4 regions of the Rhizobium sp. SRDI943 genome follow, and region 4 is predicted to be linked to each of the others. Evidence: predicted binding sites of a transcription regulator. Region 4 holds the regulator's gene; each other region holds the start of a gene.
What was found. The regulator HrcA, encoded in region 4, represses chaperone genes, less so after heat shock. The targets are predictions, from matches to a motif close to GTTAGCACTCNCNNNNNGNGAGTGCTAAC.

Region 1: groES (co-chaperone GroES) is a predicted target of HrcA. The motif match lies at 1,340-1,368, and genes of this name have one in related genera.
Region 2: AC245Y_RS05300 (co-chaperone GroES) is a predicted target of HrcA. The motif match lies at 1,626-1,654, and genes of this name have one in related genera.
Region 3: groES (co-chaperone GroES) is a predicted target of HrcA. The motif match lies at 1,779-1,807, and genes of this name have one in related genera.

The regions. Positions count from the first base shown of each region.
Region 1 covers NZ_JBYGKN010000004.1:36,730-39,934, forward strand. Annotated here, with positions in the region: gene groL (chaperonin GroEL) at 1-835, opposite strand, end outside; gene groES (co-chaperone GroES) at 881-1,195, opposite strand; gene AC245Y_RS33230 (usg protein) at 1,471-1,743, shown strand; partial or broken gene AC245Y_RS33235 (hypothetical protein) at 1,838-2,127, shown strand; partial or broken gene AC245Y_RS33240 (chaperone modulator CbpM) at 2,200-2,516, opposite strand; gene AC245Y_RS33245 (hypothetical protein) at 2,421-2,948, shown strand; gene AC245Y_RS33250 (Crp/Fnr family transcriptional regulator) at 2,949-3,205, opposite strand, start outside.
Region 2 covers NZ_CM172787.1:1,034,830-1,038,034, forward strand. Annotated here, with positions in the region: gene AC245Y_RS05280 (DUF1488 family protein) at 8-283, opposite strand; gene AC245Y_RS05285 (hypothetical protein) at 274-603, opposite strand; gene AC245Y_RS05290 (hypothetical protein) at 600-935, opposite strand; gene AC245Y_RS05295 (hypothetical protein) at 932-1,195, opposite strand; gene AC245Y_RS05300 (co-chaperone GroES) at 1,708-2,025, shown strand; gene groL (chaperonin GroEL) at 2,075-3,205, shown strand, end outside.
Region 3 covers NZ_CM172787.1:553,931-557,135, forward strand. Annotated here, with positions in the region: gene groL (chaperonin GroEL) at 1-1,352, opposite strand, end outside; gene groES (co-chaperone GroES) at 1,425-1,721, opposite strand; gene AC245Y_RS02745 (TIGR01459 family HAD-type hydrolase) at 2,116-2,964, shown strand; gene AC245Y_RS02750 (bifunctional riboflavin kinase/FAD synthetase) at 2,996-3,205, shown strand, end outside.
Region 4 covers NZ_CM172787.1:5,106-8,310, reverse strand. Annotated here, with positions in the region: gene AC245Y_RS00045 (nucleoside hydrolase) at 1-550, shown strand, start outside; gene grpE (nucleotide exchange factor GrpE) at 615-1,247, opposite strand; gene hrcA (heat-inducible transcriptional repressor HrcA) at 1,359-2,447, opposite strand; gene rph (ribonuclease PH) at 2,576-3,205, shown strand, end outside.

The sequences.
Region 1 (3,205 bases), on a different replicon from region 4:
GGGCCTTGACGGCGGCGATCTTCAGACCGCCGCGAAGCTTGTTGACGACGAGGGTCGCAAGGGCTTCGCCTTCCACGTCCTCGGCAATGATCAGCAGAGGCTTGCCGGACTTCACCACGGCTTCCAGGACTGGAAGCATCGCCTGCAGATTGGAGAGCTTCTTCTCGTGAATGAGGATGTAGGGCTCTTCGAGCTCGACCCGCATCTTGTCCTGGTTGGTGACGAAGTACGGGCTGAGATAACCACGGTCGAACTGCATGCCTTCGACGACTTCCAGCTCTGTCTCTGCGGTCTTGGCTTCCTCGACGGTGATCACCCCTTCGTTGCCGACCTTTTCCATCGCTTCGGCGAGATACCTGCCGATTTCCTCGTCGCCATTGGCCGAAATGGTGCCCACTTGGGCGATTTCCGAATTGCTGGTGATCTTGCGGGCGTTCGCCTTCAGTTCCTTGACAACGGCGTCTACGGCAATGTCGATGCCACGCTTCAGGTCCATCGGGTTCATGCCTGAGGCGACAGCCTTTGCACCTTCCTTGACAATGGCCTGGGCAAGGACGGTCGCCGTCGTGGTGCCATCGCCAGCGAGGTCATTGGTCTTCGACGCCACCTCGCGCAGCATCTGGGCGCCCATATTCTCGAACTTGTCTTCCAGCTCGATTTCCTTGGCGACGGATACTCCGTCCTTGGTAATCCGGGGCGCTCCGAACGATTTGTCGATCACGACGTTGCGTCCCTTCGGGCCTAGCGTAACCTTCACGGCGTTTGCCAGAACGTCGACCCCACGCAACATGCGTTCACGGGCATCGGTATTGAATTTGACTTCTTTCGCAGCCATTGTTCACTCCTTCAATAGGCAGCTTTTTGACTGATGAGCGGCGTGTTACGCGGCCTGCTTCTGTTCGGCCCGGGCTTCGATGATGCCCATCACGTCGCTTTCCTTCATGATCAGCAGGTCTTCGCCGTTGATCTTGATCTCAGTGCCTGACCACTTCCCAAACAGGATGCGATCGCCGACCTTGACATCGAGCGCCTGGATCTGACCGGCTTCATTGCGAGCGCCAGAGCCTGTGGCGATAACTTCGCCTTCCTGCGGCTTTTCCTTGGCGGTGTCAGGAATGATGATCCCGCCCTTGGTCTTCTCCTCAGAGTCGACGCGGCGGACGAGAATGCGATCATGCAGCGGTCTGAACGACATGTTTTCCTCCATGGACAGACAAGATGACGTTGACCCCGCGCCGAACCAGATGACCGGTCCAGCCGGGTGCGAAGCCTCTTCGAGCGTTTCGCGCGAAAGATTTATTTTCTAGATTTTCCGATTTCAAGAGGGTGCCGCAGAAAAATTAGCACTCTCGCACGTCGGCTGCTAACGTGCTGGAAAGGAACAATAAGGCATGGGTTTCCGTTTGAAAAACAGTTGATGACCGGGCGCACTCGCGGCATCCGTCCAACGTTACGAAAAGGAGATGAAGCATGCAGTTTTCGTCGGATCTTGAGCGGCAACTCAATGGATATGGCCTCACTACAGCGCATATCCTGTATCACATCCCCGATTTTGAAACCGTCCTGCAAGCGTACGTCTGGCAGGACTACGATCTGGCGCCGAATTTCCCGGAGATGCAGAAGTTCCTCGATTATTGGCAGGCCAATCTCGACGGGCCTCTGCACTCGGTCCGCTATACCCATCAGCGTCTCATCGGCCCGAACGAATGGCGGCGCGTCGACGGCGAGTTCAAGCTGCACTGAATCTTGAATCCGGATTTTTCTCTTCCCAATTCTCCGAGCGATCGAGGCTCCACGAGCTCGGTCGCTATCGAAGGTCTGTTTAGAGTGAGATGATATGGAAGAGCAGATCAGGAATATCGGAGACCTCAGCATCGAGGAACGGGAAGAGGTCTTGTCGATGTCGCTACGGCCCTCGAGGGCACGGCACGTGAGGCCTTTGCTGAAGGTAACCCGCACTTTGCAGCGCTTTGGGCCAATATGGCGCAAGCAATCCGCGTCAACGCCGATGAGCTGGCTCGTGACGATTTGACAAACACCGAACGTATCTTGCGGCAAGCAGCTGCCATGATTTCGCAGTTCAACGCGACGCATCCGTATCGTATGGTCAGTCACGCCGTCCATTAGGCGCTGCTTCGTTGATCCGGGCGCAGTCCTGGGCGGTCGCTCAGAAGTGCCAGAGTGCGGCGGCGGTACGAGCTAGAACGAACGGGCATCGAAATCTTTATCCAGGGCGGCACGTAAGCGTCGCTTCACCGCTGGAGCCTCGTTGCCGACAGCCGAGATGAGGTCGCGCATGGCCATGCGAAGACCGTGAAGCTGATCGACGAGATCCATGATGACGTCGATGCCGGCCTCGTTGACGCCCATGCAGCCGGGCGCGGGCGAGATCTGCATCCCAGGAACTGGCGCTGGTCCTCGTGAGTTTGCGGCTGAAGCCAACCTTCCTGGATCCACAGTTCGAGCTCGGTTACTTCGATCTTGAGGCGATGACGGGATTCACGATCGTCCCCCAGCCAGTTAGCGTTTTCACACGGTCGGGGCCATTTTTCTCGCACGGCGGCGGGCCGTTGGGCCGACGGTGCCGTGGAACCGAGACGGCTGTCAAATCTTTTGCCATTGCTTTGATCGAGATATGGCAGATGAACACGAAGATAAAACCCGAACGCGCCGAAATCCTCCGTCTTCGCGCCCGCATTGTCGCCGTCGAGCGCGCAACCCTCGCAGCACTCGAACTCGTCCTCCTCCTTAAACCAAAAGAGCTCGAAGCTTTCCTCGAAAGCCGAAGGAAAGAATTATCGCAGAACTATTTGGACGAGACGTTCGCGACGGATTTGGTAGATCCGGCTGAACGAGACTTCGTCGCTGAAGAGGTGGAAAGATTGATGCGTGCGCTTCAATCGGAAATGGATTTCAAGGGTGGAGTTTCAACTCCGGAAAGCGGATGATCAACGCCACGGGCCTATAAGCCGCTCGTACTCTGCTTCCGATACACCGTAGCAACCGTTAGACCGTTTGGCCAAGCCAGCACGGTCAATGATCTCGATTGTGCCCCGGCTGGCCTTGATGAGCCGCTCTCCTTCAAGAATGTGGGTTGCATCAGTGACGCTGGGCCGTCTCACGCCCAGCATCAGCGACAGAAAGTCGTGGGTGAGGGAAAGGGGTGACCCCAGACGATCTGCCGACATCAATATCCAGCGGGCGA
Region 2 (3,205 bases), 1.0 Mb from region 4:
GATCCGTCTAGCGGAAATCCGCCGCAGTTAGAGTATAGAAGGCGCGGCGGCGGTACGAATAGGCTTTGTGCGCCACATCCTGAATGGAGTTGCGCAGGGCGTCGAACGACGAAAGCCACCCGGTTTCCGAAGGCTCGGTTCTTTGCAATGCGGCGTCGGATTTCGCCAGCGCGCCAACCTCGACGAAAAACAACACCTGGAACATGCCGTCATGGCCGATGAAGCGCACTGCATTTCTCGCCGCATCGAAGCTGCGGCTTTGGTTCAGAAAGGCTAGCGCCATGGTTGAACCGGCGGGGTCTGGCGACCGCTCCGGGCGGCGTCCGACAGCCTCAGCCATTCCTTCCGGTATCCTATGTTGAGAAGATTGAAGGACATCATGTCTTCACCGGCCTCGGAACGGCTCTTGCCGATCATGCCATGGTCGGCGTGCACTGGAACGCTTGCAGAGACACGATAGACGGTCCACGAACGGGCAGATTCGATCCGGCGGTCATGTTCGACCTCCATCAAGTAGCGGCCCGACGCACCACATTTATTTTCCCATGTGCCGACGGCAACGGCATTCCGTCTGCGTTCGGCTTCGTCTTCATGACTGTTCACGATGTCAACCTTTCGTCATTCGGGCCGTGGCCATGGCCAAACGTCCTCTCGATCAGTGTTGCGCCGCTGCCGGCGGGCGATAGGTTTACCAGTTCCAGGCTATCTTCCGTCGCGACCCGCTCATGACGTTCATCGTCACTGTGGATACGGTATTGCAGCACATTTCCTCTCAGAGGCAGTGTGGCGGTAATGCGGTATGTGTCGGGAAGCTTGGAGGGAACGACCAAGAACCCGTCCTTCACTCGGACAGTCTGCCCCACCTTGAAGATATGCGTTGCTGCCTCGCGCCGGATTGAGCGTCCATTGCGTTGCGGGATGCGCGTAGCGGTCATGACGGTTTGTGGTCCTTTTCGATCGCGGTTTCGAGATCTGACAGGTGGATAGGCATCATCTGCTGCGTCGAACTCTGCGCAGCGATCGCCGGCAGGTGGATGAAGGCGCCGACCCGTCGCCAGGCAAGCCTGGAAAAGCTGTCGATCAATTCCTCGTCATAGTCGACGCGGTATTCTCCGGCTGGCTGCGCCCCGTCGAAACCGGGCAGACGGAATGGGGATGAAAAGCGGACGACGGTTTGTGTGGTACGACTGGTCACGGCTGAGGCCTCCGCAGGAATACACCGATGCGTTTCCTGTATCGTTGAGATCCGAACCGGACGAACTCGAGGCTGCCGGTACATCCGCGGTCAGCGCCAAGCTCATTCCGGATCGGAACAGGCGAACTCAACGCCGGAACGACGTCATGGATCGCTATCGAGAATTCAGTGGTGATGGCGGGTCGTAGGTCTCTGACACCGCGAAGCCAAGTCGGCCAAATCGACGAAGCCTATCATTGCGCCTCGATTGAGTTTAAATCAAGATAAATTCTGATTTATCTATGAAAAACGCCAAATTAACTCTTCGCTCACGAAAATAAAATGGAGCGCGATGGCGTAAAAAATTCTATTTATTTGCTGATCAATACAAAATATCCGGTCGGATTGATTTCCTGAATATCTCAAAAAAGTTCATGGGCGAATAATATTTCTTAGCACTCCTATCAATCGAGTGCCACGAGTGCTATTTATGAGTTGCAGCCGCCCTACGCGCCGGCAGCAGAAAGACCTCTATGAAATTCCGTTCACTTCACGACCGCGTCGTCATTCGACGTGCGGAAGGCGATGTCAAATCCAAGGGCGGGATCATCATTCCAGACACCGCCAAGGAGAAGCCGCAGCACGGCGAAGTGGTCGCAGTCGGCCCGGGCCTTCGCGACAAAAGCGGCAATCTGGTCCCGCTCGATGTCGAGATCGGTGATCTCATTCTGTTTGGAAAATGGTCGGGGACAGAGGTCACGATCGATGGCGAAACCCTTCTGATCATGAAGGAGACCGACATCATGGGCATCGTCGAAAAGACTGAAGCGGCTGCCGACAAAGCTGCCTGACCGTCGAATTTGTGACCAGCATCTCAAGACCGAACTGGGAAGAAATATCATGTCTGCCAAGGAAATCAGGTTCTCCACCGACGCGCGCGACCGCCTGCTGCGCGGCGTCGAATTGCTCAACAACGCCGTCAAGGTGACGCTTGGCCCGAAGGGTCGCAACGTTGTCATCGACAAGGCCTATGGCGCGCCGCGCATTACCAAGGACGGCGTTAGCGTCGCCAAGGAGATCGAGCTCGCGGACAAGTTCGAGAACATGGGCGCGCAAATGGTGCGTGAAGTGGCTTCGAAGACCAATGATCTTGCCGGCGACGGCACGACGACGGCAACCGTTCTCGCCGCCTCCATCTTCCGCGAAGGCGCCAAGCTCGTCGCTGCCGGCATGAACCCTATGGATCTCAGGCGCGGCATCGATCTCGGCGTTACCGCCGTCGTCAAGGAAATCAAGGCGCGGGCGATGAAGGTCAAATCGTCAGGTGAGATCGCCCAGGTCGGCACCATTGCCGCCAATGGCGACGCCGCCATCGGTGAGATGATCGCCAAGGCGATGGACAAGGTCGGCAATGAGGGCGTCATAACGGTCGAAGAGGCGCGAACCGCCGAGACCGAACTCGACGTCGTCGAGGGTATGCAGTTCGACCGCGGCTATCTCTCCCCCTATTTCGTCACCAATGCCGAGAAGATGCGCGTGGAACTGGAGGATCCCTATATCCTCGTTCACGAGAAGAAACTCGGCAGCCTGCAGGCGATGCTGCCGATCCTGGAAGCCGTCGTACAGACCGGCAAACCGCTTCTGCTCATCTCGGAGGACGTCGAAGGCGAGGCCTTGGCGACGCTTGTTGTCAACAAGCTGCGCGGCGGCCTGAAGGTCGCAGCCGTCAAGGCGCCGGGTTTCGGCGATCGCCGTAAGGCGATGCTCGAAGACATTGCCGTGCTGACCGCCGGCCAGATGATTTCCGAGGATCTCGGTATCAAGCTCGACAACGTCACGCTCGATATGCTCGGCCGCGCCAAGCGCGTGCTGATCGACAAGGAGAGCACCACGATCATCGACGGCTCCGGCGAGAAAGCGGCCATCCAGGCGCGCATCCAGCAGATCAAGGCGCAGATCGAGGAGACCACCTCCGATTACGATAAGGAAAAGCTGCAGGAGCGCCTGGCGAAACTCGCCGGCGGCGTCGCG
Region 3 (3,205 bases), 550 kb from region 4:
CGAACGAGCGACTGCAGGGCGCGGCGAACGATGTTGATGCCGGCTTCCTGGTCGTCGTTTGCACCCTTGACGGTGATCTTCGTGGAGGAGCGGAGCAGAGCGATACCGCCGCCGGGGACGATACCTTCCTGAACGGCAGCGCGGGTCGCGTTGAGCGCGTCGTCGATGCGGTCCTTCTTTTCCTTCACTTCGACTTCCGTCGAGCCGCCGACGCGGATGACGGCAACGCCGCCAGCGAGCTTGGCAAGACGTTCCTGCAGCTTCTCGCGGTCGTAGTCGGAGGTGGTTTCTTCGATCTGGGCCTTGATCTGGGCAACACGGCCTTCGATGTCGGTCTTAGCGCCCGAACCGTCGACGATCGTGGTGTTTTCCTTGGAGATCGAAACCTTCTTGGCACGGCCGAGCATGTCGAGCGTGACGGATTCGAGCTTGATGCCGAGATCTTCGGAGATGACAGTGCCGCCCGTCAGGATGGCGATGTCTTCGAGCATGGCCTTGCGGCGATCGCCGAAGCCAGGTGCCTTGACGGCAGCAATCTTCAGGCCGCCGCGCAGCTTGTTGACGACGAGCGTAGCGAGGGCTTCGCCTTCGACGTCTTCAGCGACGATGAGGAGCGGCTTGCCGGTCTGAACGACGGCTTCGAGAACCGGGAGCATCGACTGCAGGTTCGAGAGCTTCTTCTCGTGAAGGAGAATGAAGACGTCTTCGAGGTCGGCGATCATCTTTTCCGGATTGGTCACGAAGTAGGGGCTGAGGTAGCCGCGGTCGAACTGCATGCCTTCGACGACTTCGAGTTCGGTTTCGGCGGTCTTGGCTTCTTCAACCGTGATGACGCCTTCGTTGCCGACCTTCTGCATGGCTTCAGCAATGTCGAGACCGACCTGCTTGTCGCCATTGGCCGAAATCGTGCCGACCTGTGCAACTTCTTCCGAAGTCGAGATCTTCTTGGCCTTGGCCTGGAGATCCTTCACGACGTCGGCGACAGCGAGGTCGATGCCGCGCTTCAGGTCCATCGGGTTCATGCCGGCTGCAACGGCCTTGTTGCCTTCGCGAACGATCGCCTGGGCAAGAACGGTAGCCGTCGTGGTGCCGTCGCCGGCGATGTCGTTGGTCTTCGAAGCAACTTCGCGGACCATCTGGGCGCCCATGTTTTCGAACTTGTCTTCGAGTTCGATTTCCTTGGCGACGGAAACGCCGTCCTTGGTGATGCGCGGCGCGCCGAAGGACTTGTCGATGATGACGTTACGGCCCTTCGGGCCGAGCGTGACCTTCACTGCATCGGCGAGAATGTCGACGCCGCGCAGCATCTTTTCGCGCGCGGTGCGGCCAAACTTGATTTCTTTAGATGCCATATTCTTAACTCCTGAATTCGAGTTGTTCGGGCAAAGAGCCCGTCAGCCATTTCGGGAAAGCAGGTCGGCCGATCAGCCGATGATGCCCATAATGTCGGCTTCCTTCATGATCAGAAGGTCTTCGCCGTCGATCTTGACTTCGGTGCCGGACCACTTGCCGAACAGGATGCGGTCGCCAGCCTTGACGTCGAGTGCGACGACCTTGCCGGACTCATCGCGCGCGCCGGAGCCGACGGCGACGATTTCGCCTTCCTGCGGCTTTTCCTTGGCGGTATCGGGAATGATGATGCCGCCCTTGGTCTTGGCTTCGGACTCAACGCGGCGAACAACGACGCGGTCGTGAAGGGGGCGGAAGTTGGTGCTTGCCATTGTCTAATCCCTCGATCGAATGACATTCGCGGACCGGATTGGCCCACATGGATAGATGTTAGCACTCCCTTGCGGTGAGTGCTAGCGACGAGCATTTAGGGATGGCTCCGAGAGGAGTCAATGAGAGCAATCACGAATTTTTGTGCCGGAATTGTGAAGATGCCGGAGAATAGTCGGAGATTGCGGCCAAAACCTCGGCGCAGCTGAACTTTGCCGAACTCGTCCGCGCTCGGCGATCTGCCGCTTCGCGATAATCGTCAAAACCCTTTGCCCTTCCGCTCCTCCGGATCGCCGTTCGAGCTCTACGCATTGGCCCGGCGGCGAAGAAAATGCCTTGCCATCGTCTTGCGCCTTTGCAATGTCACCGGTGACTGAAGCAAATCGGGAAATCGGAATGGCTAAGCGGATAGAAAACTTCTCGGAGATATCAGGTCGCTATGATGTGGTGCTCTGCGATGTCTGGGGCGTCGTTCACAACGGCGTCGATCCGTTCCCGAAGGCGGCTGCAGCCCTTGAAGCGGCACGCGAAAACGGCCTCGCCGTTGTCCTCATCACCAATTCGCCGCGCCTTTCCTGGCAGGTGGTCGATCAGTTGCGCCAGATCGGCGTTCCCGACAGTGCCTATGACAGGATCGTCACCTCTGGCGACGTCACGCGCGGGCTGATCGCCGAAGGGCCGAAGACCGTCTTTCTGCTCGGCCCCGAGCGCGACAAGGCGCTGCTCGAAGGCATTGGCGTCGAGCGCCGGCCGGCGGGCGAAGCGCAATCGCTGGTCTGCACCGGCTTTTTCGACGACGAGACCGAGAAGCCGGAGGATTACACCGACATGCTTCTCGATTTCAAAGCCCGCGACGTGCCGATGATCTGCGCCAATCCCGACCTCATCGTCGAGCGCGGCCATCGCATCATCCCTTGCGCCGGCGCCATGGCCGCCTATTACGAGCAGCTGGGCGGCAAAACCCGCATCGCCGGCAAGCCGCACCGGCCGATCTACGAGGCGACGCTTGCGGCTGCCCGCGAGCTTCGCGGCGATTTCCCGGTCGATCGCGTGCTGGCGATCGGCGACGGCATGCCGACCGACGTGCGCGGCGCCTTGAATTACGGCCTCGACCTCCTCTACATCAGCGGCGGTATCCACGCTAAGGAATATACTCTCAACGGCGAGACCGACGAGGCGATCCTCAACGCCTATCTCGAACGGGAAAACGCCGCGCCGAAGTGGTGGATGCCCCGCCTTGCATGAAGACACGCCTTGCATGAAGAGAAGCCAGCCGATGACCGTCTTCCACCGCAATGAAACCCGGGAACCCCTACCCGCCCATCTGAAGGGCGGCGTCATTGCCATCGGCAATTTCGATGGCGTGCACCGCGGCCATCAATCGGTGCTGAGCCGGGCGCTCGAGATCTCCAAGACGCGCGGTATCCCCGCTTTGGTGCTGACATTCGAGCCGCATCCGCGCACGGTCTTCCGGCCGCAGACACCG
Region 4 (3,205 bases):
CAATATCGGCATGGCCTTCCAGAAGGCGCCCGACATCGTCCCCCGCATCCGCGAACTGGTGATGATGGGCGGCGGCTTCTTCGAGGGCGGCAACATCACGCCGGCGGCCGAATTCAACATCTATGTCGACCCCGAAGCCGCCGATATCGTCTTCCGCTCAGGCGTTCCGATCGTGATGATGCCGCTTGATGTGACGCATCAATTGCTGACCCGCAAGGACCGGGTGAAACGCATGGTCGAGATCGGCACGGCGCCGGCAAAGGCCATGGTCGAGATGCTGGAATTCTTCGAACGCTTCGACATCGAGAAATACGGTTCCGACGGCGGGCCGCTGCACGACCCGACCGTCGTCGCCTACCTGCTTAAGCCGGAGCTTTTTAAGGGCCGGGACTGCAATGTCGAGATCGAGGTCCAGTCCGAACTCACCGTCGGCATGACGGTCGTCGACTGGTGGCATGTGACCGAGCGCAAGCGCAACGCCAAGGTTATGCGCCATGTCGATGCGGATGGCTTTTTCGATCTGCTGATCGAACGCTTCGCCCGCATCTGACTCTTTCGTTCCCCTTCTCCGCCAGAGCGCCGCGCGTCCCATGGGACGCGCTAGGGAAGTGTTCTCAGGCGTCTTTCTCGTCGAAGACGGAGTTGGTTTCGGCTTCCGCCGGCTTCGGGCCGCCCTTGGCGACACCGACCATGGCCGGGCGCAGCACGCGCTCGCCGATGGAGAAGCCTGCCTGCACGACCTGGACGACCGTGTTGTTCGGCACGTCCGGGTTCGGCACCTCGAACATCGCCTGATGGAAATTCGGATCGAACTTCTGGCCAACCGGCTCCAGCTTGCGAACGCCGTGGCGCTCGAGAGCCGACAGCATGGCGCGCTCGGTCATCTCGACACCCTCGATCAGCGTGCTCAGGCCGGCATCGGCCGCAGCCCTGGTCTCCGGAGGGATGGCATCGAGCGCGCGGCGCAGATTGTCCGAGACGGCGAGCATGTCGCGTGCAAAGCCCGCGACGGAATAGGACTTGGCATCCTTCACCTCGCGCTCGGTGCGCCGGCGCAGATTGTCCATCTCGGCAGCAAGGCGCAGATAGCGGTCGCGCAGTTCGCCGTTTTCGGCTTTCAGAAGCTCAAGCGCGTCCGGCTGGGCGGCCTCTTCCTGCGCAGTTTCGTTCTCGACGTAGGCGGTAGCGTCGGCTGCGGCATCCGCCGCAGTTGCGTCAGGTCCGTTTTTCGTCGTGTCATCGGTCATGACGGTCTCCGGTTGGTGTCTTCAGATGCGCCCGATATCGAGGTTTGACCGAAAAAAATCAAGTCTGCGTGACAAAGAAGCGAAAATTCCGCGTGCTTGGCAGTTGCGGCGTCAAAGCTGGTTGCGCGAAAGGCGGGAGACGAGCTGGGCTGTATAGTCCACCATCGGTACGATGCGGGAATAATTGAGCCGCGTCGGGCCGATGACGCCGACAGCGCCGACGATGCGATCGTCATCGTCACGATAGGGCGCGACGATGAGCGACGAGCCGGACAGCGAGAAGAGCTTGTTTTCCGATCCGATGAAGATGCGGACGCCCGAACCGCTTTCGGCGAGATTGAGGATCTCGATCAGGCTGTCCTTCTTCTCGAGATCGTCGAACAGCAGGCGCAGCCGGTCGAGGTCCTCGGCGCCGGCGAGGCCTTCGAGCAGGTTGGCGCGGCCGCGGATGATCAGCTGCGTCGGTTTTCCCTCGTCCGGGCTGCCGGCCCAGACGGCAATGCCGCGCTCGACCAGATCGCGCGACAGGGCATCGAGCTCGTGACGGACGTCGTCCTTCAGCCGGCTTAATTGTTTGCGAAGCTCCGGCAGGGTCTGGCCGGACATATGGGCATTGAGGAAATTCGCCGCCTCGGTCAGCTGTGAGGAGGTGACGCCCGCCGGCAGCTCGATGATGCGGTTTTCCACCTGATCGTGATCGCCGACGAGCACGGCCAGCGCCTTTGTCGGTTCGAGCCGGATGAACTCGACATGTTTCAGCACCGGATCGCTTTTCGAGGTGATGACCAGGCCGGCGCCGCGCGAAATGCCCGACAACATGCGGCTTGCCTCGTTCATCATCGATTCGACGGGATTGCCGCCGCTTTCGGCCCGCACCTGGCGGTCGATGCTGGCGCGTTCCTCGGCCGAGAGGTCGCCGACCTGCATGAAGGCGTCGACGAAGAAGCGCAGGCCGATCTGGGTCGGCAACCGGCCGGCGCTGACATGCGGCGAATAGATCAGGCCGAGTTCTTCGAGATCGCTCATGACATTGCGCACCGAGGCCGGCGACAGCGACATCGGCAGGATACGGGACAGGTTGCGCGAACCGAGCGGCTCGCCGCTTTCCAGATAACCTTCGACGATGCGACGAAAAATTTCCCTGGAGCGCTCGTCCAGCGCAGCTACGGCATCCGAAACCGACGTCGACCTGATGCCCATGAAGCTTTCGAACCCGTGCTGATGATACTTCCCGAAAAGTAAGTCAAACTAAGACCCGTGGCAAAAGGGAATTTGCAAATGAGCGCCGCCAATCGTAGAAGCGGTCAAATAAACCCCAGGAGATAAGAATGCGGCCTTCAGGCAGAAAAATCGACCAGATGCGCAAGGTCTCGTTCGAGCGCAATTTTTCCAAGCATGCGGAAGGCTCCTGCCTGGTGAAGTTCGGCGATACGCATGTGCTCTGCACGGCGAGCCTTGAAGAAAAGACGCCGCCATGGCTGCGCAATACCGGCAAGGGCTGGGTCACGGCCGAATACGGCATGCTGCCGCGGGCGACCGGCGAACGCATGAAGCGTGAGGCTGCCGCCGGCAAGCAGGGCGGCCGCACCCAGGAAATCCAGCGGCTGATCGGCCGGTCGCTGCGCGCCGTCGTCGACCTGCAGGCACTCGGCGAACGGCAGATCACGCTCGATTGCGACGTCATCCAGGCCGATGGCGGCACGCGCACAGCCTCGATCACCGGCGGCTGGATCGCGCTTTACGACTGCCTGAAATGGATGGAAAGCCGCAACATGATCAAGGTCGAACGGGTCCTGAAGGATCATGTCGCCGCCATCTCCTGCGGCATCTTCGCCAGCCAGCCGGTGATCGATCTCGATTACATCGAAGACTCCTCGGCCGAGACCGATGCGAACTTCGTCATGACGGGCACCGGCGGGATCGTCGAGATCCAGGGCACGGCCGAAGGCACGCCGTTC